DNA from 3 places in the Thermacetogenium phaeum DSM 12270 genome. Region 3 is predicted to be linked to each of the others. Evidence: riboswitches for the same ligand, from Rfam matches in the RefSeq annotation. Region 3 holds a riboswitch; each other region holds the start of a gene.
The links. A riboswitch is a leader RNA that binds a small molecule or an ion and turns the genes downstream of it on or off. The one in region 3 is predicted to bind cobalamin.
Positions count from the first base shown of each region.

Region 1: it holds a riboswitch for cobalamin, as region 3 does, so the genes downstream of both, TPH_RS01725 (ATP-binding protein) here and cbiB (adenosylcobinamide-phosphate synthase CbiB) in region 3, are expected to answer to the same signal.
Region 2: it holds a riboswitch for cobalamin, as region 3 does, so the genes downstream of both, cobT (nicotinate-nucleotide--dimethylbenzimidazole phosphoribosyltransferase) here and cbiB (adenosylcobinamide-phosphate synthase CbiB) in region 3, are expected to answer to the same signal.

Region 1 covers NC_018870.1:341,956-349,426, forward strand. The annotation lists gene TPH_RS01715 (Rpn family recombination-promoting nuclease/putative transposase) at 1-806, shown strand, start outside; cobalamin riboswitch at 1,473-1,663, shown strand; gene TPH_RS01725 (ATP-binding protein) at 1,992-3,032, shown strand; gene TPH_RS01730 (magnesium chelatase subunit D family protein) at 3,040-4,965, shown strand; gene TPH_RS01735 (ABC transporter substrate-binding protein) at 5,069-6,193, shown strand; gene TPH_RS01740 (FecCD family ABC transporter permease) at 6,250-7,284, shown strand; gene TPH_RS01745 (ABC transporter ATP-binding protein) at 7,281-7,471, shown strand, end outside.
Region 2 covers NC_018870.1:1,262,711-1,270,181, forward strand. The annotation lists gene secD (protein translocase subunit SecD) at 1-1,188, shown strand, start outside; gene secF (protein translocase subunit SecF) at 1,206-2,063, shown strand; cobalamin riboswitch at 2,128-2,313, shown strand; gene cobT (nicotinate-nucleotide--dimethylbenzimidazole phosphoribosyltransferase) at 2,547-3,602, shown strand; gene TPH_RS06250 (cation diffusion facilitator family transporter) at 3,835-4,782, shown strand; gene TPH_RS06255 (LapA family protein) at 4,827-5,048, shown strand; gene TPH_RS06260 (RelA/SpoT family protein) at 5,113-7,293, shown strand; gene dtd (D-aminoacyl-tRNA deacylase) at 7,306-7,471, shown strand, end outside.
Region 3 covers NC_018870.1:531,825-539,295, forward strand. The annotation lists gene TPH_RS02600 (methyl-accepting chemotaxis protein) at 1-1,234, shown strand, start outside; cobalamin riboswitch at 1,495-1,756, shown strand; gene cbiB (adenosylcobinamide-phosphate synthase CbiB) at 1,861-2,856, shown strand; gene TPH_RS02610 (GHMP family kinase ATP-binding protein) at 2,853-3,785, shown strand; gene cobD (threonine-phosphate decarboxylase CobD) at 3,760-4,854, shown strand; gene TPH_RS02620 (energy-coupling factor ABC transporter permease) at 5,174-5,980, shown strand; gene TPH_RS02625 (energy-coupling factor ABC transporter substrate-binding protein) at 5,977-6,309, shown strand; gene cbiQ (cobalt ECF transporter T component CbiQ) at 6,384-7,187, shown strand; gene TPH_RS02635 (energy-coupling factor ABC transporter ATP-binding protein) at 7,169-7,471, shown strand, end outside.

The DNA.
Region 1 (7,471 bases), 190 kb from region 3:
GCCAGCCCGGTTTGATTCTGGTACACATTGAACCGCAATCGTACGTCCAAAAGAACTTTAACGAGCGGATGTTCGTTTACTTCAGCCGGTTATACGAGAAGCACCGGCGGAAGATATTGCCGGTGGCCGTATTTGGCTACGACCGGGTACGGGATGAACCGGACAGCTTCGAGATTGTCTTTCCCTTCCTGGATGTTCTAAATTTCCGGTTTTACAAGCTGGAGTTAAAGAAACTTGACTGGCGGGAGTACATTCATAGTGATAATCCGGTAGCAGCGGCGCTGTTAAGCAAAATGGGCTTCAGGCCGGGAGAAAGGGTTCGAGTAAAGCTGGAATTCCTGCGCATGCTGGCCCGGATGAAGCTGGACCCGGCGCGGATGGAGTTGCTGGCCGCCTTTTTCGAGACCTACCTGAAGCTGGACCGCGAGGAAGAAGAACAACTTTACCGGGAATTGGGTAAAATGGACAAAAAGGAGGTTGATGCCATTATGCAAATAACCACCAGCTGGCATGAAAAGGGCCGTGCGGAAGGCCTTGCGGAAGGACGTGCCGAAGGTCGTGCCGAAGGCCGTGCGGAAGGCCTTGCGGAAGGCCTTGTGGAAGGTAAAATTAAAGCCAAGCAGGAGGTCATATGCAGGTACCTGGCTTGCAGGTTTGGAGCGGATTCTGCGGCCATACAGGAAAAGGTGCCGCAACTGACCGACATGGATGCGCTGGACCGGGTGCTGGACCGGCTGTTTGTCGTCGGCTCCTTGGAAGAAGCCCGGAGCATCATCTGGGAGGAGCTGAGCAGGTTCATTCAGTAAGTGTATCTTGAAGAATTATATTCCCTAGGGCAGGCAGGTTCCCGGTCAGCGGAAATAACAGCTCTTCTTCCCCGAAGCCTACGCCTTAATCGATTTGACATCGAAGCCTGGCAGGTGAACCAACTTACAGCTCCCCGAGAAAAGAAAAGCGGCACATCGAACCCTCAACCTCGAACGCAGAACGCCGAACGTGGAACGTTTAAAAGAGGCAAGCGGGACATCCTTCATAACATAGCTGCGAGGACCGGCCAAAAGAAAGCCAAACCCTCTCTGTTTGGCAGCGTGCGGAGCGGCGACATTGCCGACGAAGAGATCCAAAAGGCAAAGACAGCGCTATTTAGAGACCTGGAGGATCTGTAGCTCGTATGGCGGAAGATATGCTGTATGTTCACACTGTGGGAGAAAGTAGTTTCGTGGTTTGGCTATAAGCTTCATCTTGTAGTTGATGCTGCCTATGAATTACCCGTAGTAACCTGTACCTCTTGATAACAAAACCGGAGATGTATATAATACAAATGATAAATAACAAATAAGTACTGCTGCAAAAAGTCCATTTGAGTTCATGGAAAGCCGATATTTAGTGTTCTTTTTGGCTGTCAGCCTATTAGAGGTGCACTTGCCTGGACGACTAAATCGCTATTTCTGAAGTGGTATCACACAATTAAATAATTAAATAAGGCTCCAGGTGCCCCGGTGTGAGCAGCCGGGGAGAATAGGGAATCAGGTGAAAGTCCTGAGCGGTGGGGCCACTGTGAATAGCGAGCTGCTCCAAAAAACCACTGGATAGTGATATCTGGGAAGGTGGAAGCCAGCGATGAGCTATGAGCCAGTAGACCTGCCTGGAGTTTCGACTTGAGCGCCTCCCATCCAGAGGTCCAAGCTGGCTGTTTAATTATGGTTGAATTGCGATCCCGGCCCATGGAGGCCGGGATTTATTTATGTGCGCCCGGCATGGGCGGAGGCTTATGGGTGACAGTCTATGCGGCGGGTAGATGGAGGAAAAGTCAACGCTCTTACCCGGGGAGGCCTGCCAGGCACGCTGGGTAATCTGGCAACCCGCACTGGAAGGTGCGGCTGAACTGGCAGGAGTCGGCAAAGAGGCCTTGTCTGAACCGAAAGAGCGAGAGCGGCTGGCAGAAAGATGCCCGATTATAAATTGGGAGCAGCATTGGAGGAGATGTAACCATGGACGGCACAAAAAGGTGTTTTCCATTTACCGCCATTGTTGGCCAGGAGCGGATGAAGGAAGCCCTTATTCTAAATGTGATCAATCCTCTGCTGGGCGGTGTATTGATCAGGGGTGAAAAGGGGACGGCCAAATCCACAGCAGTGCGCGCTCTGGCCGAGTTGCTGCCGGAAAGGAAGCAGGTGGCGGATTGTATGTTTGGGTGTGATCCCGATGACGAAAGCGCCATGTGTGATACCTGCCGGGAGAGGAAGCGCAAGGAAGGAAGACTGGCAGTAAGGAAATCGAAGATGAGGGTTGTGGAGCTGCCGATCAGCGCCACCGAGGATAGGGTAGTCGGCACGCTGGACATCGAACATGCCATCAAAACAGGAGAGAAGAGGTTTGAACCGGGGATCCTGGCCCAGGCCAATCGCAATATCCTCTATGTCGATGAAGTGAACTTGCTGGAGGATCATGTTGTGGATCTTCTGCTTGACGCTGCCGCCATGGGGGTCAATGCCATCGAGAGGGAGGGGATCTCCTACAGCCACCCCTCAAGATTTGTTCTGGTGGGGACGATGAATCCCGAGGAGGGTGATTTGCGGCCACAGCTTTTGGACAGATTCGGTCTGGTGGTGGATGTGACCGGGGAGAAGGATCCGGTTACCCGGGCCGAGGTGATCAAAAGGAGACTCCAGTACGAACAGGATCCGGAGTCTTTCGCTACAGCGTACCAAGAGGCGCAGCAGGAGCTCAGCCACCGGATTGAAGCGGCAAAATTGCGCCTGCCGGAGGTGTCGTGCAGCGATGAGATGCTGGAAATAGCTGCCAAGATATCGATTGCCATGGATGTTGACGGCCACAGAGCCGATATCTACATGATCAAGGCGGCAATCACTATTGCGGCATTCAATAATCGGGAGAGTGTTACCTTTGAGGATATGCTCAAAGCCGCCTCACTGGTATTGCCGCACAGGATGAGGAGGAAACCCTTTGAGGAGGGTATCATCGACTTCTCCAAGGTCGAGGAAATGATTTACAGTAGCGCGAGAGGGTGAATCTCAGGTGGGACACAACTTGGTCTTTCCGTTCGCTGCTGTGGAAGGGCAGGATGCTGTCAAAAAGGCTCTGATCTGGAATGCAGTCAACCCGTCGATCGGTGGGGTGCTGATCTCCGGAGAGAAGGGAACCGCCAAGTCCACCCTTGTCCGGGGGCTGGCAGCTTTGTTGCCCGGGATAAAAGTGGTGGAACTCCCGCTCAATGTGACCGAAGACTGCTTGGTGGGGACCCTGGATCTGGAGAGAGCGGTCAAGGAAGGGAAGAAGGCCTTCGAACCGGGGATCTTCCAGAAAGCCGACGGGAACATCCTTTATGTCGATGAAGTTAACCTGTTGCCCGAGAATATAGTCAATTGCATCCTGGAAGTGTCTGCTTCAGGGGTCAATCGGGTTGAGCGGGAGGGGATATCTTACAGCCATCCGTCAAGATTTGTGTTGGTGGGAACCATGAACCCCGAGGAGGGGATGCTGCGGCCGCAGTTACTCGACAGGTTTGGGCTTTATGTCGAAGTCAAGGGACTGGAGGATCTGGCCTTAAGGAAGGATGTCATCAAAAGGAGGCTTGAGTATGAAAGGGACCCGGCGGGCTATGTGAAAAAGTGGCAGAAGGAAAGCGAAGAGATCAGGGCAAGCATCGCTCAGGCGCGTGAGAGGCTGGAAAGGGTGCAGGTCACCGAGCATGCTATGAGTCTGGCTGGCGAGATGGCGGAGAAAGGGAATTGTGCCGGTCACCGGGCGGAAATTGCCATTGTGGAAACCGCAAAGTCCATTGCAGCCATCTGCGGCAGGAACCGCATTATCATCGAGGATATTAAAGAGGCTGCGCGATATGCGCTGCCCCACAGGGTTAGAGAAAGAAACCAGACCTGCATCTGTCTGCAGGAACAGGAGCCTCCGATTGATGAAACCGATGAGCGGAAGAGGGGTGCCGATCTCCCGGAAGGAGATCGGAGCAGGGATGAGAGCGTCACACAGGAATACCAGAATCTCAATCAGGAACCGGAGAACGGCGGAGATTCTCCGGCAGGTAGTGGTGAAATGGATGGAGGTAAAAACGGCAGTCAGCAGGCAGGAGCATTCGGAAGCGAGGAAAATGTCGAAGAGCCGGGCGAGATCTTTGCCGTTGTCCCGTGGGAGATCAGGCCGCAAGACAGGCTGCAGCGCAGAGGAAGTGGAAAGAGAAGCCTGTCCGCGACTAAGGGTAGGGAGGGGAGGTATGTAAAATATTGTTTCCCCAGGGGAAAGCCGCGGGATATTGCCTTTGACGCCACCATCCGGGCGGCGGCACCGTTCCAGAGGCAAAGGGAAAAGGACGGCGTGGCGCTGGCAATTTGTAATTCCGATTTTCGAGAAAAGATCAGGGAACGCCGAACCGGCAGCACCATCCTCTTTGTGGTCGATGCCAGCGGATCAATGGGGGCCAACCGGAGGATGAGGGCCGTGAAGGGTGCGGTCTTGTCGCTGCTAACCGATGCCTATCAAAAGCGGGATAGGGTTGGGATGATCTCTTTTAGAAAGAACGATGCGGAACTCCTCCTCGGAGTGACCAGAAGCGTTGACCTGGCACAGAAAAAACTGAGAGACCTGCCCACAGGAGGGAGGACACCGCTTGCGGCCGGACTGTACAGGGGATACGAGGTGCTCAAGGTGGCAATGCTCAGAGATCCCCAGACGATACCCTTTATTATCCTCGTGACTGATGGAAGGGCCAATGTAGCGCTGAATGGAGGCGATCCTGTCGATGACGCCCTGCGTATGGCCCGGAAAATTGCCGCAGAGGGGATAAAAAGCCTGGTCATCGACACGGAAAAGGGTTATCCCAGGATGGGACTGGCGCGCAAAATTGCCGAAGCCATGAAGGCCGGATATCTGGAGTTGGATGAGCTTGAATCTGCCCAGATCGTCTGGTCGGTGAAGAATTTCGTCAGATGAACAGGATAGCTACGACCCCTAGGGAAGGGCCGGTTATCCTTTAGGTTTATTTGAACGGCAGATCCTTACTATGTCATAACCACAAATGAGGAGGTTTGATTTTATGTCGAGGTCGTTGCAAAAGCTCTTGGTTGTCATAAGCGTGCTTTTATCTCTGTTTTTACTGGCAGGCTGCAGCAAGGCAGACAAGGCGTCAGTAGCTGGTGCTGTCACCTTGAAATATGCCAGGGGTTTTAAGATTGAGAACCTTGCTGACGGCTGTAAAAAGGTCACCGACGGCAATAAGCGAGTCATGCTCCTGGTTCCCAGGGGCCAAAAAGTACCGTCCGAATATAAAAACCTGCCTGTGGTTTATACTCCGGTGAAAAGGGTTGTGATAACTTCTACAACCCAGGCTTCCCTGATGAGGCCTTTGGGCGTGTTGGGCAGCATCGTCGGAGTGACCACTGAAAAGGATCAGTGGTATATCGATCAGGTCAAGGCGGGGATGGAGAGCGGCAGCATTCAGCTGGTTGGAGGCGGGATGGGGCCTTTGGATTACGACAAGATCGTGGCCTTGAAACCGGATCTCGTTTTCATGTCCACAGGAGGGCCTAATGATGCCCGGGCGCTGCAGAAATTGGAGGAGCTAAACATTCCGGTAGCTGTAGACAATGAATGGCTGGAAAATGATCCCTTGGGAAGGCTCGAGTGGATCAAGTTTATCGCCGCTTTCTATGACAAGGAGCAGCAGGCATCTGATTTCTTTGATGGTGCCGAGAAAAGGATCGCAGAAATCACGGCGAAGGTGGCCAAGGTCAAAGACAAACCGAAGGTTATATGGGGGTTGATTTACCAGGGTAAGGCTTATGTTCCTGCCGCAGATTCCTATGTGGCCAGGATGATCGCCATGGCCGGAGGTGATTACCTTTTTAAAGGCAATAAAGGAACAGGCAGCAGGGCGATTACCTTTGAGGAGTATTATGCCCTGGGCAAAGAGGCGGATATCTATATCGATGATACCATGATGAACCTTGGCCGCAATACGATTGCCCACATCACCGACCAGTCGAGACTTATGGCGGATTTGCCGGTGCTCAAGAAAGGCAACGTATGGGGTTACCAGCCCTGGTACTGGCAGTCTTTGGATAAAACCGATGAGGTGATCGAGGACCTGGCGGCTATTTTCCACCCGGCTCTTTTCCCGGGTTATCAATTAAAACACTTCTTGAAGCTACCGCCGGCTTAAGGTCAAACAACAGGTTATACTCTAGGGACATGATTTTAATGGGGTCCTCGGAGGAGGTGTTGTTGATCGCATTCCGTCTTGACAAGAGGAACAAGATGCCGTTGCTTTTTGTTCTGTTTGTGGCGATGCTGATCCTGTTTGCGGTTTTAAACATTGTGCTGGGGTCGGTTCGGATCTCCTTGCACGATCTGGTGCGGGTTCTGCTCCGCCAGGGAGAGAACGCTGTCTACGATAAGGTGGTATGGGATATCCGCTTGCCCCGTACCCTGGCTGCCATCCTCGGGGGAGCGGCGCTCTCTGTCAGCGGCCTGCTGCTGCAGATCTTCTTTCGCAATCCGATTGTCGATCCCTATGTGCTGGGAGTCTCTTCCGGCGCCACCCTGATAGTGGCCATCCTGATGCTGACAGGGGTCGTCCTGGAGATGGGAACGATACCGCCGTATCTGCTGAGCCTGGGGGCCTTCGCCGGCGCCCTGGCGGTGGTCATCCTGATCGTGGCTGTATCGGGGAGGGTCAAGCAGGTGGTCACTTTGCTGGTCGTCGGTTTGATGATCGGCTACGTGTGCGGGGCGGGAACCACCATCCTGGAGGCTCTTGCGGAGAAGGAGAACCTTCACAACTTTGTTCTCTGGACTATGGGGAGTTTTTCAGGCTTCGGGTGGGAACAGGTGAGTGTTTTGGCGGTGGCGGGCGGAGCGCTGCTGGCTGTCTCCTATCTTCTCTGCAAGCCGCTGAATGCCCTGTTGCTGGGGGAGGACTATGCCAGGAGTATGGGAGTGAACATCAAGTCGCTGAGGGTCGTTCTTGTGTTGATCGCCAGCACCCTCACAGCTCTGGTGACGGCCTTCGCCGGGCCGGTGGCCTTCATCGGACTGGCCGCCCCCCACATCGCCCGGCTGACCCTCGGAACATCGGACAACAGGGCTCTGATCCCGGCAACGATTTTGCTGGGAGCGGTGATCACCAACTTGTGCGATCTATTGGCGAGGATTCTCTTTGCTCCTGTGGAGCTACCGATCAGTGCCATCTCCTCTTTGATCGGCGCCCCGATCGTCATCGTTTTGCTGATGAAAAGGAGGACCAGCCTATGAATGTGATGCAGACAAAGGAATTGAGTGTAGGCTATGACGGCAGGACTGTGGTTGCCGACATCAATCTGGAAGCGTTAAAGGGGCAGTTCATCTGCCTTTTGGGGCCCAACGGCTCCGGAAAATCGACCATCCTGCGCTGTCTGGCAGGGCTGTTGGCCCCTTTGCATGGTTCGGTATTTCTTAAAGA
Region 2 (7,471 bases), 730 kb from region 3:
CTGCTTGTAGGAGCGATTTTGTGCGTCGCTGTCTTTTCAATCAAGCCCCTTGCCGGGCAACTGCAGAAACACCTGGGGCTTGACCTGCGCGGTGGTGTGCATGTCGTTTATCAGGCAGTCCCGACCAAAGAGGCGCCGGTTACCGCTGACTCGATTGATAGGCTGATCGCCATTTTTAACAATAGGGTCAATGCTTACGGGCTGACAGAACCCCTGATCCAGAAGCAGGGCAGCGACAGGGTGATTGTCGAGTTGCCCGGCGTCAAAGATCCGGAAGAAGCTGTGGAGATGCTCGGCCGAATGGCCAAGCTGGAATTCAAGACAGAGGATGGAAAGACAGTCCTGACCGGAAGATACCTGAGCGATGCCCGTGCTCAGTTAAACCCTAATAATAACGAACCGGAAGTTGTTTTGAAATTCGATAAGGAAGGTGCCAGGATTTTTAGTGAGGTGACGACCGCCAATGTGGGCAGGAGGATTGCCATCTACCTGGATGAAAGGCTTTTGACCGCCCCGGTGGTGAGGGATCCCATTCCTGATGGTAATGCCGTCATCAGCGGCGGGTACGAGACACTGGAGGAGGCTCAGAAGGAAGCCATTTTGCTGCGCTCCGGAGCCCTTCCCGTTAATGTGAAGCTTTTGGAAAAGAGGAGCGTCGGCCCGACCCTGGGGAAGGAATCCCTGGAGCGGAGCCTGAAGGCCGGAATCATCGGCGTTGCTTTGATATTCATCTTTATGATTTTGTACTACCGCTGGCCGGGCGTAATTGCCAACCTTTCCCTGATCGTTTATGGATTGATCGTCATCTCTGTTTTTCTCCTGTTCAAAGCGACTTTAACCTTGCCGGGCATTGCCGGTTTCATTCTCTCCATCGGAATGGCGGTTGACTCCAACATTATTATTTACGAAAGGTTAAAGGAGGAGTTGCGGGCCGGAAAAACCCTGCGTTCTGCCATCGATGCGGGCTTCTATAATGCCTTCCGGGCGATTTTGGATGCCAATGTGACGACATTGATTGCTGCAGGAGTCCTTTATTACCTGGGGAGCGGTCCCATCAGAGGATTTGCGATAACTTTGAGCATCGGTATCCTGGTGAGCATGTTTACTGCGATCACCTTTACCCGATTCGTACTGCATCTGGTGGCGCGGTCGCGGTTGGTAGTTAATCCGAAGGCCTATGGGGTTTAAAGGAGGAGGGCTTTGAAGTGAATCTGATCAAGTTGAGGAAGTACTGGTATCTGATATCGCTGTTGGTTATCGTACCCGGTTTGATCTCCTTAGCCGTAAAAGGCCTCAACCTGGGGATTGATTTTCGAGGAGGCAGTTATATCGAACTCAAATTTAAAAAGGCGGTGGAGTCAGGGGATGTCCTTCCGGTTTTAGAGGACGTTGGCGTTGAGAAGGCGAATGTGCAGACTGCCGCCGGGAATATCATCATTATCCGAGCCCGGGACCTCTCTCAGAAGGAGAGCGGTTCTCTCTTGCAGGCTCTTCGAGAAAAGTTCGGCAGTTACGAGCTGCTGCGCAACGAGAATGTGGGGCCGACCATCGGAAAGGAATTGCGCAACAAAGCCCTTTTAGCTCTCGCCATAGCTTTCGCTCTGATGATCGTTTACATTACCATCCGCTTTGAGTTCCTGTCGGGGCTGGCAGCTGTTTCTGCTCTTTTTCATGATATCCTGGTGACGGTGGGATTAACAAGTATTCTGGGATTAGAGGTTGACGGGTCGTTTATCGCTGCTCTGTTGACGATTGTTGGGTATTCGATTAACGATACCATAGTCGTTTTTGACCGTATCCGCGAGAACCTGAAGAAACGCAAGAAAGGGGAGCTTCTGGATGAGATTTTTCATAAAAGCATCATTCAGACCTTGGCCCGATCGATCAACACCGTCCTGGCTGTGCTTTTCTGTCTGGTGGCTCTGATTTTCTTCGGGGGAGTGACCATCAGAACCTTTATGATTGTCCTGCTGATCGGGGTGACGGCCGGGTGTTATTCATCGATCTTTGTAGCCAGCCCGCTCTGGTATGACTACCGGCGCTTAAGGGGAGAAGGTGTTTGATTTTTTTTGTTCTTGAATTATCTGTTAAACATCGGTATAATTGACACGAACGGTGACAATTAAATCAGTTTTTACGTTGGCAGGTGCCCGTGTTACGGGAGAATAGGGAATCAGGTGTAAGTCCTGAGCGGACCCGCCACTGTAACCAGGGACAGGCCGCGGGAGGCCACTGCCACGGAACACCGGGGCGGGAAGGCGCGGTTGATGGATGACCTGGAGCCAGGAGACCTGCCTGCCGACAGGGCTCTCTGAGGGATGATGGTAAAGTCCCCAGCCATTAGTGGCTGGGGACTTTTTGGTGTGCGCCCGGCATGTTTGCCGGCCTGTGGGTTGAAATACCATGCCGACCAGCCTCTGTGAAGACAACTCGCAGGCAAGGTCGTCACCGGTAACGGAGGGGTAAGAGATACATTATCACCGGCCGCTAATCCGTGCTACCGGAAGCACGGTAATGAATATAAAAATGTAGGGGGTCTGATCGAATTGTTGTTTGAAGAAACAATTGCAAAAATTGGGGAGCTTGATAAGGAGGCTCAGGCAAGGGCGCGTCGGCGCCAGGATGCCTTGATTAAGCCTATGGGCAGCCTGGGAATGCTGGAAGATGTGGCGATTAAAATAGCCGGCATCACCGGGGAAACAATGCCCTGGTTGGAGAAAAAGGCGGTGATAACCATGGCGGGGGATCACGGGATAGCCAGAGAGGGAGTCAGCGCTGCTTCCCAGGAGGTAACACCGCAAATGGTGAGGGGCTTCCTTAACGGAGGGGCTGCCATTAATGTGTTAACAAGGCATGCCGGTGCCCGGGTGGTTTGTGTCGATATGGGAATGGCCAAAGTTGTCGACGACCCGCGCCTGGTCGTACGACGCATTGGGCCCGGTACAAATAATATCGCTGAGGGGCCTGCTATGACCAGAGAGCAGGCGCGTGCCGCTGTAGAGGCGGGGATCGAAATTGCCACAGAGGAGATCAGGGGGGGCACCCAGCTGCTGGCCACGGGGGATATGGGTATCGGCAATACGACGCCGAGCACCGCCATCCTGGCGGCATTTACAGGTTTCCCCGTGCCTCTTCTGACGGGGAAGGGAACGGGTCTGAATCCCGAAGGTGTGCAGCGCAAGGCCCAGTTGATAGAGAAGGCGCTTGCAGTGAACACTCCGGATCCCCGGGACGGCTTGGATGTGCTGGCGAAGGTGGGCGGCTTTGAGATCGGCGGCCTGGCCGGGGTGATCCTCGGGGCTGCCGCTTCCCGGGTTCCGGTCGTGATCGACGGTTTCATCTCCGGTGCTGCTGCCATGATCGCCCGTTCATTGGCGCCCCGGGCGGTGGATTATATGATCGCCTCTCACCTATCCGAGGAACCAGGGCACAGAATCATGCTTACCTGGCTTGGAGTCGAGCCCATGCTTCATATGAGAATGAGGCTCGGAGAAGGAACGGGAGCCGCCCTCGCCTTTACTATAATTGACGCCGCCTTGAAGATCGTCAGAGAAATGGCCACATTCGAAGAAGCGGGGGTTAGCGACGAGGGTTTGCATTGAGCTGGATATAGAGAGTTATCTTTGATATCAATTATCATTTAATTGCCTGCTGTTGCCCGTTATGATAATATCTTTATGACAATGTCAGGCTGGGCCGTTGCCTGTGCCGGGTCTTTACGGACAGCGGGTTCGCACAGATATCCCGTGGGACTTCATCAAGTTAAAAACCCTGGTGAAGTTCCTTTTTATTATTATATAAACGCATATATAAACGACCGGGAGGTACTGACAATTGAAAAAAGTAGAGGTAGCCAGGCTTTCGGTTCTTTCGAACACCGTCCTTGTAGTCTTCAAGTTGGCTGTAGGGGTGGCTATAAACTCTGTCAGTGTTCTTTCCGAGGCGATCCATTCCGGACTGGATTTAATAGCAGCAGTAATCGCTTTTTTCGCAGTTAGCAAAAGCAGCAAACCGCCTGATGCCGAGCACCGGTACGGACACGGGAAAATTGAGAACGTTTCCGGTGTAATTGAAGCCATTTTGATCTTTATGGCGGCTGCATGGATTATCAGGGAAGCGGTTATCAAGCTGATCACAGGGGCCAGAGTGGCAGCGCCTTTTTGGGGCCTAATTGTTATGGGTTTTTCTGCTGTTATCAATTGGGTTATATCTTCACTCCTGATGAAAACTGCTCAGGAGTCCGACTCTGTTGCTCTGGAGGCCGATGCCTGGCACTTGAGAACAGATGTTTATACGTCGGTGGGTGTGGCCGGGGGATTGCTGCTGCTATGGGTCACAGGTCTTCAACTGTTCGATCCCCTGATTGCCATTGGTGTCGGCTTGTTGATTATTAAGGCGGCTTATGATCTGACGAGAAAAGCCTTTTTACCGTTGCTGGATACCAGCCTGCCGTCGCAAGAAGAGAAAAGGATCATGGAGATAATAGCCGCTTACGGGGCAAATTTTGTCGGCTATCATGAGCTGAGAACGCGCAAGGCGGGGTCGGAGCGCTTTATTGATTTGCATTTGGTGATGCCGCAGCATTTTAATGTTTCGGAGAGTCATATGATTTGTGATGCCATTGAAGAGAAGATTCGGGAGGCTTATCCCGGCTCCCATGTGCTGATTCACGTAGAGCCCTGCCGGATCGGCTATGACTGTTCCGATTGCACACAAACAGAGTGCATGCTGTCACTGAAGGGGGAAAAAGATGGGAGGAATTCGGCTTCAGAGGGAGAATAATCTCAGATGAAGGTGAAATTATTCGGGTTTGGAGGACGGAGATCATGCCTGGCTTTTTTTTGGGTATTTTTGCCTTCGCTATTCTCATTGCGGTTTTTGCCGTGCAGAATGCGGGACCTGTGGCCATCAGATTCTTTTTTTGGACAATACCGGAAATGCCTCTGGTGTTGGTGATTTTTGGAACGGTTCTGATCGGGCTTGTGATGGGAATTTTCATCGGGTGTTACGGAAACAAGAAGAGTAGGCCCCCTTTGCGCCCCAAATAGCCGCCACTTGACTGGTTCATCTTGTCTAACATACGATATTATCTAGTAGACAGGGGGTTAACAGATGAGTTTGGCGCGCTTATTAGCTAAAATTGAACAATACTACCCGAATTTTGATAGAGAACTGGTGGAGCGCGCCTATCTCTTTGCCAAAGAAGCCCATCGAGGGCAGTTTCGCAATTCCGGCGAGGCTTTTATCGAGCATCCGTTGCAAGTTGCTTGCATTCTGGCAGATCTGCAGCTGGATATAACCTCTATTGTAGCCGGTTTGCTGCACGATGTTGTGGAGGATACCAATACATCTTTGCAGGATATTGAGACAGATTTTGGACCAGAGGTGCGCTTCCTTGTAGCCGGAGTGACCAAACTGGGAAAGATCGAATACAAGTCGAAGGAAGACCGGCATGCGGAGAATTTGCGCAAGATGTTCCTGGCAATGGCGCGTGACATCCGGGTGATACTGATAAAACTGGCTGACCGCCTGCATAATTTGCGCACCCTGGGAGCCCATGAGGTTCCCAAGCAGCGGGAAATAGCGCGGGAAACACTGGAGATCTTCGCTCCTGTTGCTCACCGCCTGGGCATTTACAAGATTAAGTGGGAGATGGAGGATCTGGCTTTTCGCTACCTGGAGCCGGATAAATACTATGAGCTGGCAGATAGGATCGCTAAAAAGCGCAAAGAGCGAGAGGATTATATCAATTTGGTGATCACAAAGCTCCGCGAAAAGCTGACGGAAGCGGGTATTAAGGCGGAAATCTCCGGCCGTCCCAAGAATTTTTACAGCATCTACAGGAAAATGGTCGATCAGGGGAAGGACCTCTCAGAGATCTACGATCTGGTGGCCGTCAGGGTGATCGTCGAGACGGTTAAGGAGTGTTACGCAACCCTGGGTATAGTGCATACCATGTGGAAGCCTATTCCGGGGCGATTTAAGGATTACATCGCCATGCCCAAGCAGAACATGTACCAGTCGCTGCATACCACTTTGGTGGGACCCCTCGGTGAGCCCTTTGAATTGCAGATCAGGACATTCGAAATGCACCGCACCGCCGAGTACGGAATCGCCGCCCATTGGCGATATAAGGAGGGGGGTCGGCTGAACGACCCCGAATTCGAAAAAAAGCTTTCCTGGCTCCGGCAGATTCTGGAATGGCAGCATGAACTAAGGGACGCCAGGGAATTTATGGAGTCCTTGAAAATTGACCTTTTTTCCGATGTCGTGTTTGTTTTTACCCCCAAAGGGGATGTTGTCGAGTTGCCGTCCGGTTCAGTTCCCATTGATTTTGCCTACCGCATCCATACGGAAGTAGGTCATCGCTGCATCGGAGCGAAGGTCAACGGCAGGATTGTACCGCTTGATTATCGGTTAAAAAATGGGGACATCGTAGAAATCCTGACGTCCAAGCAGAGCGGCGGCCCGAGTCGGGACTGGCTTTCAATCGTTAAGACGTCCCAGGCTAAGAACCGCATCAGGCAGTGGTACAAAAAGGAGAAAAAAGAGGATAACATCCTGCGGGGCAGAGAACTGCTGGAGAAGGAGCTGCGCAGACAGGGGTACGACTCGTCCAGCTTTTATAAACTGGAAGGTAAAGATGCCATCTGTCAGCGGCTTGGCTTTCAGACCGAAAACGATCTCTATGCCGGGATCGGCGATGGGACGATTTCACCATTGAGCGTAATCGCCAAGGTACGGGATGAGCTCCGGAAAAAAGAAGAGCCTCCTGAGCTCCCCGCCGCAGAAAAAGAACCCGGCTTTTTGGTCAAGGTCCCGGAAAAGCGGGCACCGGTATCAACAGGGGTGCGCGTCCGGGGGGTAAAAAATCTTGCTGTACATCTTTCCCACTGCTGCAATCCCTTGCCCGGTGACCAGATTATCGGGTATATTACCAGGGGAAGAGGGGTATCCGTCCACAGGGTGGATTGCCCGAATATAGCTTACCACTTTCAAGGGGAAAGGGAGAGAATGATCGATGTGAGCTGGGAGGAAGATGTCCCGACGACGTACCAGGTGGAAATTGAAGTCAAGGCACTCGACAGGCCGCATTTGACTACTGACATCATGAACACCATTGCTGATACCAGGACCGTCATCAATGCCGTCAATGCCAGGGCCAAGAAGAACAAAATGGCCCTCGTCAACCTGAAACTGGAGATACGTGATATAGAACACCTTTACACTGTTATGCAAAAAGTGAGCCGTGTCAGTGATGTGCTAGAGGTTCACAGGGTTGTTCCTAAATAAGGAGTGTTTGTCGTGCGAGCTGTGGTCCAAAGGGTGAGCAGAGGTTGGGTGCAGATAGAGGGTAAAGAGAGGCGTTCGATTGGCACCGGTCTTGTCATCCTGGTGGGGGTAGGGAAAGATGACAGCAGTGAGGATGCCCGTTACCTCGCCGAGAAGATTTTAAATCTGCGGATATTTC
Region 3 (7,471 bases):
TGCACCGGTTAAAAGTACCGGCTGGTCACTGGCGGTCACCGCCCCTGCAGCCGAGGTGCTGGAAGAAGTGTCCAGCCTTAAGCATTCACTGCTGACTTTATCTGTGGTAATAATAATCATTGCTCTCTTGCTGACTTACGTAATGGCAAGAACCATTGCCACTCCTCTGATCGTGGTAGAGAAACATCTGGGGCACATAGCGGGTGGTGACTTCACGCAGCTTGTGCCGGAGAAGTTTCTCAATATGAAGGACGAGATAGGGAAGCTGGCCCGGGCGGTGGATGGGATACAGGCCGGCATCAGGCCGCTTTTATCGGACCTCAAAGATAGCGCCAAAATCCTGTCCGGCAATTCAGAAAATCTAAGCGCTGCCTCAGAAGAGATCGCCTCCTCCTCCAGTGAAGCGGCCAAAGCCATTGAGCAGGTGGCTGCAGGTGCCTCAGAACAGGCGGAGCATCTGCAGGAGATCCTCAAGCTTACAGAAAACATAGCCCATCATCTGGAGAACGTAGAAAACGAACTCGGCAACGTCAAGGACGGCAGCGAAGAGGCCTCCAGGCTGGCCGGAGTGGGCAAGAAAGAGTTGGACGTTCTTATCGCCTCCATCAACGGCGTGCATGAAGCCTTCAAAGGTGTCGTCGAGAAGCTGACCGTCTTAAGCAACTCCGTCAATCAGGTCGGTGAAATACTGGAAGTGATCAACAGTATAGCCGACCAGACGAATCTCCTGGCCTTGAACGCCGCCATTGAAGCGGCGCGTGCCGGGGAAGCCGGCCGCGGTTTCGCCGTTGTGGCGGAGGAGGTCCGTAAGCTGGCCGAAGAATCCCGCGCTTCTTCAGAAAAGATCAAGGGCCTGCTGGGCACCATTGCGGCTGAGACAAATGAAGTGGTGAACACGTCGGAGAGCGTCGACAAACAGGTTGTCGAGCAATTGGAGAGTGTGAACAACACGGTCAGGTCCTTTGATGATATCCTGGCTTCGGTTGCGGCAATAATGCCGAAGATCGAAGAAACTTACCGCCATATGGACTTGACCCTCAGGGCCAAGGACACGATACTGGATCGAGTTCAGAGCATCAGTGCGGTATCAGAGGAGACATCGGCTTCGGCCCAGCAGATATCGGCCTCGGCTGAAGAACTGTCGGCTTCCACCGAAGAGATAGCGGCTAACGCCCAGGAAGTATTAAAAGTGGCCAAAAACCTGGAAGAGCAGGTGGAGCGCTTTAAGATATGAGAATAGAATCGCAATTTTTTCGGGTGAATGGCCGTTAAATCACCGAAGTGCCCATGATTCTGGGGTCGGTCAGCAGTCTCCCTCCTGGATTTGGTGAGGGTGAATTTTGCCTCGTTGCCCTTTTTTGACTGCTGTGATAATATTATCAATCCTGTTGTTGCGGTGGTAAGAGAAGCGGGATGGAAGCGGCTACAAAAAAATTTTTTCTAGCCTGGCAGGAGAATTGTTTGGGCACGGCAAAATAAATAAATAAAAAGGAATAAATCCATATCCGGACAGGTGGCCTTTAGCAATAAAGGCTGAAAAGGGAAACCGGTGCGAATCCGGTGCGATCGCGTCACTGTGAGGGGAAGCCCCCCTGCAAGGTGCCACTGTCCGACACTTGATATCCCGCGGAGGGCCGGAGCCGGCTCAAGAAGGCATCCGCTCCCGACTGCAGAAGGGGATATTGGGTGCTGGATGGGAAGGCGCAGGGTGGGAATGCACCCGAGCCAGGAAACCTGCCTGTACCGGGGACACCGATGTCCTACGCTAGATAGGGAGGTTGTCCGCTTGCTCACCCGTTTTTGGTGGCTGCAGCCCCGGTCTTGTGTAGGCCGGGGTTTTCAATTTGGGGTTGTGGTGGCATGTTCGGAATAACGGCTGGAGGAACGCTTCTGCTGGCAGTTGGGCTGGATCTCTTGATCGGTGACCCGGAGAGCCGGTTCCACCCGGTGGCCCTGCTGGGAAAAGCGATCGCCGGATTGGAGGGTCTTCTGTATAGGGATGCCGCTTCTAGCGCTAGCCGGCGCCTGGCGGGTGCCGTTCTCGTTCTGGTCAGCGCTGCGCCTGTTTGCATCATCAGCTCACTTTTGCTGGCCCTTCTGGAGAGAGAGAGCCCGCTTCTGGCGGCGGCAGCAGGAGGGTTTTTCCTCTGGAGCACCATTGGAGCGAACAGCCTGAAGCGGGAGGCCCGCCGGGTTCTGGAATTTCTTCAGGATGGCGATCTCCAAGCGGCGCGGGAGCGGCTGGGGCTGATCGTGGGCAGGGATACGGAGCACCTGGATGAGGGGGAGATCACCAGGGCTACAGTGGAAACCGTGGCGGAGAACATTTCCGACGGGGTTATCGCTCCCCTCTTCTACTTCGCCGTCGGTGGGGTTCCCCTGGCCTTGACCTACCGGGTGATCAATACTCTGGATTCCATGGTGGGCTACCGAAACGAGAGGTACCGGGAATTCGGCTGGTTTGCCGCCAGGCTGGACGATGTTGCCAATTTCCTCCCCGCCCGCCTTACCGTACTTCTTCTGGTGGCCGGTGCTTTTCTCCTCGGTTACGACTGGCGCCGCGCCCTGTCCGTCACCTGGAGGGACGGGAGGAAACACGCAAGCCCCAACAGTGGCTATCCGGAAGCGGCGGTGGCAGGCGCCCTGGGCATCCGGCTGGGAGGCCTCAATTACTATCAGGGTATCCCCTCGCTAAGAGCGCATCTGGGGGATCCCCTGCAGCCTCTGGAGAGGTCTCAGATCGCTGCAGCCGTAAGGCTGGTCGACGCTGTGCTGTTCCTGTTTCTGTTCCTCTATTATGCCCTCTTCCTGCTTGCCGGCGGAAGCAACATCTTTCCCGGAGGGGGTTGGCGATGATCTTGCAGGGAACTGCCCTGATGCCGGGTTCCTGCGGGGAGCTGGTGCAGGGTACGCTACAAGGGGTTAATTTCCTGGTGACCTGTCCGGTCAACTGGTTCAGCAGGGTTACCGTTCATGTCGGCCCCTCGCTCAGGGATGCTTATCCGGCAGGGCGCTCGAAAACGGCACGGGCGGTGCGGAAGCTGCTCGACTGGTGTGGCTGCGAGGATTTCGGGGCGGTGATTGAGGTTGCCTCCACTATCCCTGTGGGCAAAGGGATGGCCAGCAGCACCGCCGACCTGGCTGCCGGCTGTTATGCCGTGGCAGCGGCCCTGGGGATCCGGCCGGATCCAGCTTTAATAGCCCGGATTGCCCTCTCCATCGAGCCCTCCGACGGGACGTTCCTGCCCGGCATCGCTCTCTTTGACCACGTCAGGGGGCGGCTTCGTGAGGGGCTGGGAAACCCCCTTTCCTTGGGCATCCTAGTTCTCGACTTTGGTGGCCGGGTGGATACCCTGGGGTTCAACAGGCGCCCGGACTTGCGTGATTTGAACAGGGAGAACGAGCCCCAGGTGGAGCGCGCTTTGGATCTCGTCCGGCAGGGGCTGCTTCAAGGGGACCCGGTTCTTCTGGGACAGGGGGCAACGATGAGCACTCTGGCACACCAGAGGATTCTCCCCAAGCCCCGCCTTGAAGAGCTGATCGATTTTGCCGGCAGGCTGGGCGCCTATGGTGTCAATGTGGCCCACAGCGGCACCGTGGCCGGGGTGCTGGTGGCGCCGGGGATGGAAAGGGACTGCGGTTTCACCTGCAGGATCCTTGAACGCTTTCCGGAGTTGAAGGCCTGCTACCCCCTACGCCTGGTAGGGGGAGGGCCGCGCTTTCCGGGGAAAATCTCCGGCCGGAGGGGAGGTGGGTGCCGTGCAGAGGCATCAACACGGGGGTGACCTGACTCTGATGGCGGGGCGGTACGGAAGGCGCCCGGAGGATTTCCTGGATTTCAGCGTCAATGTCAACCCTTTAGGCCCTTCGCCGGGGGTTGCCTCCCTGCTGCGGGACGGGCTAAAGTACGCCACCGTTTACCCGGAGCCGGGTTGCCGGTCTTTAAAAGAAAGGTATGCCCCCTTTTTCGGGGTTCGGCCGGAGCAGCTGATCTTCACCAACGGCGCCGTGGAGCTCATCTATCTGGTTTTCATCGCCCTCCGACCGCGCACCGTGCTCATCCCTGCCCCGACCTTTCGGGAGTATGAGCTGGCGGCCAGAGCCTGGGGAGGGCGACTGAAAATGCTCCGGTTGGAGCCGGTCAAGGGGTTCATCCCCGGTACGCAATCCTTGATGCGGGCTGCCCGGGGTGCCGAGCTGGTTTTCCTCTGCAACCCCAACAACCCCACGGGTAGCCTGATCCCGCCGCAGGTTCTGGAGACCTTTCTTGAATTCTGCGAGGCCGAAGGGGTTTTTGCCGTGGTCGATGAATCGTTTCTGCTTTTTCACCCCCGCTGGCGGGAGCTGACCGCAGGGACGGCGGCCGCTGCCAGCAGGCGGCTTCTCGTTCTGCAGTCCCTGACGAAGTTCTTTGCCATACCGGGACTGCGCCTCGGCTGCGGCATCGCCCATCCCGAGACCATCTCTCTTCTGGCGCGGTTCCATCCCCCCTGGCAGGTCAACGGCCTTGCCCAGGCTGCGGCTCTGGCCGCTTTGCAGGATGAAGGGTATGCCTTCCGATCGCGCCACTTAGTCGAAGAGGAGAGGTCGCGGCTGGCGGCCGCCCTCTCGGCCCTGCCGGGGATCCGGGTTTATTCCTCAGAAGCAAGCTATCTCCTGATAGAGCTGGCTTCACCCCTTTCGGCGCCCTTTGTTGCCGAAAGGCTCGCCCAAAGGGGGATCCTGGTGCGGGACTGCAGCAACTTTGCCTTTTTGGATGAACGCTTCATCAGGGTGGCCGTCAAGGGGCGCCGGGAAAACGAACTGCTGGTTCGGGAGCTGGCAGGGCTGCTGGCGGGGGTGTTCAAAACATGAGATCCGTGCCCCTGTCGGCACCGTCCAGAAAAGGACGATGTTCCTGTTTTTTGGGATGAGGCCGCCATGTTGCCTTTGGTAAGTGCCGATGCCCTAAGTTGCACCTGCTGCGAGAAGAGGCGGCCTGATAAAGCCCCGGAAGCGAGGACTCGGAAACGATTCCGCAGCGGCCTGCTGCCTGCCGGGGATAGGGAGGTGGTTTTTATGATTGTCCGCCGCATCGTTTTGTAGGGGTTGTTGATGTTGGCCTTGAGGCCTGTTCACAGGAGGCGGGTTGTAAGGGCTGGAGATGGTAAAAAACTAGGGGGGAGTGAGCTTCGTGCTTTTCCGGAGGTGTTTAAGAAAGGCGGTATTCCGGCGGCCGAAGAAGCCGATCCTGGTAGCGCTTTTGGTCGTGGTTTTGCTGCAGGCACCTGCTGCTGCCTATGCCATGCACATCATGGAAGGATTTTTGCCGGCAAAGTGGTGCCTTTTCTGGTGGCTTCTCACGATTCCCTTTATCCTGGTCGGGATGTTCTCCATTTCAAAAACGGTAGAGCGGCACCCGCAGTTGAAGATGCTGTTGGGGGTGGCGGGGGCCTTTGCCTTTGTGCTGTCCGCCCTGAAGATCCCTTCGGTGACCGGCAGCTGCTCGCACCCGACGGGCGTCGGCCTCGGGGCGATACTCTTCGGGCCTGCGGCCATGAGCGTTCTGGGGTGCATAGTGCTGCTTTTCCAGGCCCTGCTGCTGGCCCACGGGGGTATCACCACCCTTGGGGCAAACGCCTTTTCCATGGCGGTGGTGGGACCCTTCGTTGCCTATTATATCTATAAGCTCTGCTGCCGGCTGAAGGCACCGCTGTGGCTCGGGGTTTTCCTGGCGGCCATGCTGGGTGACCTCCTGACCTATGTCACCACCTCTTTGCAGCTGGCCCTGGCCTTTCCCGCCCAGGTTGGCGGGTTTACGGCGTCACTGGTGAAGTTTATGGGGATCTTCGCCGTCACCCAGCTGCCCCTGGCTGTCAGCGAGGGGCTCTTGACGGTGGTCGTCTTCAACCTCCTGGCGGCGTACAACAGGCGAGAGCTGAAGGAGCTGTCGGTGCTTGGCGGTGAGAGCAGATTTACGGAAGGAGCCGGAATGCGATGAGGATGAGAAACCTTTTGTTGATCCTCCTGGTGGTACTGCTGGCGGCATTGCCTTTGTGGCTGCAGAGGGGGGCCGAGTTCGGGGGGGCCGACGGTTTGGCGGAGGAGGCCATCGGCGAACTCCGGCCCGGATACGAACCCTGGTTTAAGACCCTTTGGGAGCCTCCCAGCGGGGAGGTGGAAAGCCTCCTCTTCGCCCTGCAGGCGGCACTGGGTGCCGGGTTCATCGGCTATTACCTCGGTTATGGGAAGGGGAAGAGGGATGCCTCAAACGCAGGGAGAGGGACGGCTCCCGACGAGAAGTCTTTGGATGCCTTCAGGAGAACCTGAGGGAATGGTTGCCTGTAAATCTTTTGGTGGAGGCCACCCGATTCCCGGCGGCATAAGGAGGTAGCGCTTAAGCCTTGCTCAAAATCGACCAGTATGCGTACACCAACCGGTTGGCCGGGATGCACCCGGCGGAGAAGGCCCTTTTGGCCGTCCTGACGCTCGTTGTCGGCCTGGTCTTTTTCACCCCCTTGGTCTCTTTATCGATCATTGCGGTAATGGCCGTGATGACGGTTGTCCGGGCGGGGATACCCTTGCGCTTCTACTGCAAGTTGATGCTGTTGCCATTTGCCTTCCTTGTCCTGGGTGTATTCACCGTGGCTCTGACCGTTGCCGGGGACGGCGCCTCCTTTCTCTGGAGTGTGCGGATCGGAGGTTATGCGGTCGGGGTGACCGCTTCCGGGCTGCAGCAGGCGGGGGAGCTGTTCTTGAAATCGCTCGGGGCGGTCTCCTGCCTCTACTTTTTGTCCCTGACGACGCCTCTGGTGGAGGTGTTGGCCGTACTCCACAGGATGCGCTTCCCCTCCCTGTTGATCGAATTGATGTCCCTTGTTTATCGCTTTATTTTCGTGCTCCTGGAAACCGCCGATAAGATCTACATATCTCAGAGTTCGCGCTGGGGTTACGCCAGTTTAAAGACATCCTATCGTTCTCTGGGGCAGCTCCTGTCCAGTTTGTTCGGGAAGGCTTACTACAATTCTCAAATGCTTTTTTTGGCCCTGTCATCCCGATGCTATACGGGGAAGCTCAACCTGCTGGAAAGGCCGCTGACTTTTTCCAGAAAGAATATGGCGCTGATCGTCCTGCTGCAGATTTTGCTGATCGCCATCGGCCGTCTGGCGCCGGCCGGGATGGGAATCCCATGGAGGTGTACCGGTTGAAGAGTGAAGCCATCCTGGAGACGAAGAACTTGAGTTTCAGTTACTTTGACGGCAACCCGGCTCTGGTCGACCTCAGCATTTCCATCCCTGCCGGGAAGAGGATCGCTTTTCTGGGGCCCAACGGGGCGGGGAAGACCACCCTGTTTCTGCACTTCAACGGCCTGATGAAGCCGGAACGGGGAAAGGTCTACGTGGCGGGGAAGGAGATCCGCTACGATCGCGCCTCCCTTCTGGAGGTGCGCAAAAAAGTGGGGATCGTCTTCCAGGATCCGGACACCCAGTTG